Regions from separate parts of the Ectobacillus sp. JY-23 genome, predicted to be linked through region 1. Evidence: riboswitches for the same ligand, from Rfam matches in the RefSeq annotation. Region 1 holds a riboswitch; the other holds the start of a gene.

Region 1 (3,193 bases):
AAAGCATGCAGGTGCAGCATCCATAGTGATGAAGTATGCCGATGCGGCTATGTATCATGCGAAAAAGAAGGGGCGTAATAACTTCCAAATTTATAATGAAACTATCCGTGAAAATACAGAAATGCAGTTAACGCTGGAAAATGATTTACGAAGAGCAATCAGCCTTGGAGAACTTACACTGCACTACCAGCCTAAATTACATGCATTATCAAATGAAGTGATTGGTTTGGAAGCATTGGTACGCTGGAAGCATCCTAGTCTCGGTATGATTGCGCCAGGAAAGTTTATTTCGATAGCTGAAGAAACAGGTCTTATTGTAGCGCTGGAGCGCTGGGTCATGAAGGAGGTTTGCCGTCAAATTATCCGATTTGAACAAGAGGGTGTTGTGCCGCCACGCATTGCCTTTAATTTATCCACTCGTCATATCTGCCAAGAAGATATTGTATTATTTATCCAAGAGTTATTAGAGCAAACATGGGTTAACCCTAACTTATTAGAAATCGAAATTACGGAAAGTTTGTTTATGGAAAATACAAATCAAGCAATTGAAAAGTTACAAGTATTGAAAGACATGGGCATTCGTATTAGCATGGATGACTTTGGCACTGGATTCAGTTCGTTAAGTTATTTGAAGTCTTTACCTCTAAACTGCATGAAAATTGATCAGTCCTTTGTTCGCGATGTAACAAGTGATGAGAATAGTAAAGCGATTGTTGCGATGATTATTTCTATGGCAAACTTATTGCAATTTGATGTAGTAGCAGAAGGGGTTGAAACACAGGAGCAATTGGAGTGCTTAATTAATCTTCATTGTCATCAAGTGCAAGGATATTATTTTAGTAAACCGTTACCTGTAGATGAAGTACAGCTATTTTTACGAAAAGCATCGTAGCTGAAATAAAAAAGCACGGATCTCCGTGCTTTTTATTTCTATTGGCTGTGTCAGAGTCTCATGTTAATCATTTGCACTTGTTGATTGTGAGACTCCTGCAGGAAAAATGAATCAAAGGGAGACCCGTAACGGAAATCAACAACGAACTTTAACAGAGCCTTTCTATTAAAATTTCTTGTTGTTTTTTACTGCTGGGGACTCTTTTAGTCTTCTTCTCTCTACGCTAATGAATAAATAACGATAAGCTTTAACAAAGTCTACGAAGGCGTAATTTACTGCGCAATAACTACTTGATTGCGACCTTGTGCTTTGGCTTGGTATAAAGCTTCATCAGCTTGATGAATGAAGTGTGTAGTAGAGCTACGAGCATATTTTGCGACACCTGCACTGATTGTAATAGGGATATGTTTACCTTTATGTGTAAAATGGGCATTAGAAACTGCTATTCGAATTCGTTCTGCAATCTGTAGGCATTCCTTTGTTGTAGTTTCCGGAACTAACACAACAAACTCTTCTCCTCCTATACGAACCAAGCCATCCGAAGCTCTAATATTATCTTGTATGATGCCTGCGACCTGCTTTAAAATATTGTCTCCGGCTGAATGGCCATATGTATCATTCACTGCTTTAAAATAATCGATGTCAATAAGAATGATGTGAAGTGGGATGCCGATTTTATTACTGAGCGGAATGGTTTTTTCCATATAAAAATCAAAATATCTGCGATTGTATACACCCGTTAACTGATCTATCAATGTCAGTTCTCTTGTTTCACGTAACGCCCGGTTGTATTGAATTTTACAATAAGCAACGGTGAATAGAACAGAGTGGTTCGTAATCGTTCCAACCATAAATTCAATGAGCATATCTCGAGATATATCCTGCGATATAAAAGCAAACGAATATTTTACAGTGCTGAGGAAAAAAGCAACTAACACCGCTACCCTCCAACTCGGAAAAGCAGCAATAAGTAAAATACCGGGTAAAATCATAAGAGACCAAATTGCATTATAGGGAAATAACGAATATAAAAACAGAGGCGAGAGAACGGTAATAGGGATTAAGAATAATAGTATTTTCTTATTCATTGCAACTTCCTTTCGACAACCAAGCTATCATAGCGTTTCCGCCTTAGACCATAGGCTTTGCGTCCCTATCTTTCAACAGGTTTGCCCTTTTCGTAGGATGATTTTGTAACTTAATATTACTAAATCGAGATATTCATTTCAACGAAAATGAACAATATAAGAAAAAAACTTGCGCAATTTTGCGCAAGTTTTTTTCTTATAGAATAAAGCTGACAATTACGGCAGACAAAACGCTTACAAGTGTTGCTCCGTATAGAAGACGTAAGCCGAATCGTGCAACTGTATTTCCTTGCTTTTCGCTCAATCCTTTAACCGCACCAGCGATGATGCCGATGGAAGAGAAGTTTGCGAAGGATACAAGGAAGACAGAGATAATTCCAAGTGTACGAGCACTCAAATCATTTGCTACCTTACCAAGATCGATCATAGCCACAAACTCGTTTGTTACAAGTTTAGTTGCCATAATACCACCTGCTGTTACTACTTCAGAAGCAGGAACACCCATAATGAAAGCAAATGGTGCAAAAATATAGCCAAGAATTTGTTGGAATGAGATACCGAATATCATATCAAATACGTTATTGATGGCAGCCATTAAAGCAACGAAACCAAGTAGCATTGCACCTACGATAATCGCAACTTTAAAGCCGTCCATGATATATTCGCCAATCATTTCAAAGAAGGTTTGTTTTTCTTCCTCTTCTTGAATTTCAAGAATATCTTCTTCCTCTGTAACTGTGTAAGGATTAATAATTGATGCGATAATAAAACCGCCGAATAGGTTAATAACAATAGCTGTTACAACATACTTTGGCTCAATCATCGTCATGTATGCACCTACAATGGACATAGAAACTGTTGACATTGCGGATGCACATAATGTGTACAAGCGGTGAGAAGGAAGCATATCTAATTGTTTTTTTACAGTGATAAATACTTCAGACTGTCCCACCATAGCAGATGCTACTGCATTGTATGATTCTAATTTTCCCATTCCATTGATTTTGCTTAGAAGTAAACCAATCCATTTCATAACGAATGGTAAAATTTTGAAGTGTTGGAAAATGCCGATTAAAACAGAGATAAATACGATTGGTAAAAGAACACCTAAGAAGAAAGACATCTGACCTTCGTTTACAAGACCACCGAATACGAAATTAATACCTTCATTCGCATATTCAAGCAACTTTTCAAATACGCCGGCAATACCTTT
Region 2 (3,193 bases), 740 kb from region 1:
GCAGATTGGGAGCTCGCATGCGTCATGGACGCGCACGCAAGCGCGGAAAGTGTAGAGGTGCTGCTGGATTTACTGCGCGCACACGAAGCACAATTTAACGAGATCCTGTCACAGCCTGTTTCCTTAGCTTTTTCACACATACAGACTGAAGTTGTATCTCTGCTTTCATCTCCTGCTTTTCGCAGCATCTGTAAGCAGACAACAGGAGAAACAGCCCTGCTGCTTGCCGTTCGCAAGGATCAATTTGTATGGTGGCTTTCCATCGGGGATTGTGTGCTGTATATTCTGCACCCAGACCTCGCTCGTCTTGGTCAATATGCGATGAATCAACGTCAATTTTTTGAATGGGTGGGACATGTTAACACGTTTGAGCTCGATATCCCTTGTTATACAACCGGTGTGCGCGAGCTGCGCGAAGGCCGCAACACCATTGTTTTATTAACTGATGGATTACTGGAGTTCGGCTCTCGCCCCTTCGAAAACGGAAAAGCCCTATACGACTTATTTACAAAGCCAGTTCCTGGGGCCGTCCAAGCTGCATTAGAGCAGTTTCTACAGGAAAAAGGAACGGACAGCGCCACCATCGTTGCTTGGAGTTATGAAAATGCAACGCAAGGGCAACTGCCAAGCTCTTTATAAATTATGGTTATAAAAAAGCAGGACGCAATGTCCTGCTTTTTACCAAGCGTCATAGCCGCGATTCGTATGAAAATGGATAAATCCATTTTGCTTCGCAAGCAATGTGCTTTTTTCCTTCTCCGCAGATGAAACCGTCAACACTTCTATTTCGTATTGCTTTCGCAGAGCGTGAAGGTCACGGATGCGGTTTAAAGACCATTCATCACGTGCGACACTCTTATAGTGAAACCCCTCCCACATAATAGCGTCTACATATGGTGCTGTTGTGCTTTTTAATGTGGCAAAGCCCCAGTTTTGAATCAAGGATAGGTTAGGATACTTTTTCTGGATTCCCTGCAAGAAGGTTTTCATCCCTTGTCGCTGCTGAAGCAGCACAGAGCCCGTATGCTCGTTGTCAATATCACCTACTGTATCCAGAAAAATACCGTCAAATCCCTTTTCTACAATGTGCTTTTTAATTTCCTCCATAAGGATACCGCGGTAATGTACAGAAGTGATATCCATCAGATAAGAATCCCATTCCGCATAATGTACTTTTTTGCCACCCCGATAAAAAAAATCCTTTGCGGCAAAACGCTTCATCAGCTCTTGATTCCAGCTTGCAGCCTCCATTGTACTTATGTATCCATACACCTTGGTACCCTTTGCTTGCAGTTGCTGAATTTTTGTAGCATTGTAATGATACGGCTCAATGATGACAAAATCATATGTCGCTAGCTGCGATAACATCCGTTTGTTTGGTGCATTATAAAAAATCTTATACGTCTTCGCGCCCTTCAGCGGATTCACCAAACTAGCTTGCACCTTTCCTATACTTGGCCAAAATGCAGCTAAAGCCACCACCACACAAAACAAAAACTTTACCACCTTCACTACAAATCCCTCCTCAATGGGGGGATGGGAGGTTTCGCAGACTGGCGATCGGTATACCTGAAAAGCGGAGCTGGCCGCTTTGGCACAGAATCTAAGGTTCTCGGCCCTAAAAAGCGCTTATATTGTTTCAGATATCGACGACCCATGTCTTTGCGTCCTTGCTTTTCAACAAGTTTGCCCATCACCATATTTTTATATTAAGTTTAATTTATAATAAGATAATAAACAATAAAATGAAAAATAATACTTTAATAAAAATATTATTTTTCTGTAAATTCATACATGTTTTTTATATTTCTTTATTTAAAGGCTATGTTACAGCCTAATGTTGATAATGGGTACTTGTTGACTGGAGTGAAGGGGGGAGACGCCTGCGGGACAAGCAGACCCCGCAGGCGCATAGCGCTGAGGAGGCTCCCTGACTGCCCGCGGAAAGCGAACCCCCGTAACGGAAATCAACAACGAACTTTAACAGAGCCTATTTAAAAAGCAAAATAATGCTGTTGCTTCTATAGTCCTAAGCGATTGAAGAACCTCCCTAATCTGTGAAAGTACGATGTTTTCCGTTCAGCTGCTCCTTTATCTCCCATAAATGTGTGAAAATCGATGTCTTTCACATACGCAGTCAGTCTAAAGGAGGTATATACAAATGTCAGAATAGAGCTAATAGCAAAGCTAAGGCCATATCCATCAAGACCTAGCGGCATACAAAGCAATGTGAGCAATATGTTGGAAGTAAAGAAAATGATGCTTGTATACATAGCTCCCTTTCGGTCTTCAAAATACAGCAGCAGCAAACTGATTACAAGCACCATAGCATTCGCAAATGCACCAACAATTGTGATACATAACATGCCAAAAAACGGCTGTTGAATCCCGAATCTTTCCGCAAAGTACACAATAGTGGCCATCACAAGAATTGAAAATAAGCCCTGATTTCGCAGCAAGCGCTCCAATTCTTGCCTCAGCACAATTTGCATCGTCTCCTTAGCTCTTTTAATCTGCTGCAAAGAGCCGCCTTCATTGATATAGCCGTAAAAAGTGCGATAGCGCTGATAAAAACGTGTTTCAATTGAAAGTACAAAGAGCATCATTGTTGGAATGATAGATAAATATGCCAAAAAAACGGCCGTATCATATAACGTATGATACCGAAACGAACCTTCTATATAGGACGCGCCTTCTCCAAACCAAATGATCCAGTTACATCCCCAAACACCGGCATTATATAGAAAGCCTGTCCAAAAGAGAGACGGATACCGATCAAAATAAGTAAGATACGTAAATGGATTTGTGGCACTTCGCTTTGGAAAGCTAATCAATAGCGAAAAATATAAAACGAACAACGTTACAACCATACCGAACGTGAATGCAGCCAAGAGAAGAAACGCATTCATTTGTACCGAATATTGACTGAACTCGACCAGATATATCAGAAGTGCCGTCGCACCGAGACTCGCAGCCCCGCCCAGAATAAAGCTGTAGGCGATTGGCTGATAGTATTTAGCAGCAGTCAAAAATAAAAATAATATCCAAATGACATTCATTACACTCAATAAAATCAGCAACAGCAGCTTATACAGAAACGGCAACGGTGAAAATATGGCAAACACGCACCAAAGAATGATTCCCAATCCGATTGCTGTTTGAGAAGCCCCCAGAAAGGTAGGGTATACTTCAT

Evidence for each region. A riboswitch is a leader RNA that binds a small molecule or an ion and turns the genes downstream of it on or off. The one in region 1 is predicted to bind cyclic di-GMP.
Region 2: it holds a riboswitch for cyclic di-GMP, as region 1 does, so the genes downstream of both, MUG87_RS17575 (glycoside hydrolase family 191 protein) here and MUG87_RS14120 (GGDEF domain-containing protein) in region 1, are expected to answer to the same signal.

Annotation. Positions count from the first base shown of each region.
Region 1 is NZ_CP095462.1:2,742,832-2,746,024, forward strand. Features, by position in the region: gene MUG87_RS14115 (putative bifunctional diguanylate cyclase/phosphodiesterase) at 1-892, shown strand, start outside; gene MUG87_RS14120 (GGDEF domain-containing protein) at 1,165-1,980, opposite strand; cyclic di-GMP riboswitch class I at 1,992-2,076, opposite strand; gene MUG87_RS14125 (NupC/NupG family nucleoside CNT transporter) at 2,177-3,193, opposite strand, start outside.
Region 2 is NZ_CP095462.1:3,481,093-3,484,285, reverse strand. Features, by position in the region: gene MUG87_RS17580 (PP2C family serine/threonine-protein phosphatase) at 1-639, shown strand, start outside; gene MUG87_RS17575 (glycoside hydrolase family 191 protein) at 679-1,512, opposite strand; cyclic di-GMP riboswitch class I at 1,545-1,701, opposite strand; gene pelG (exopolysaccharide Pel transporter PelG) at 2,022-3,193, opposite strand, start outside.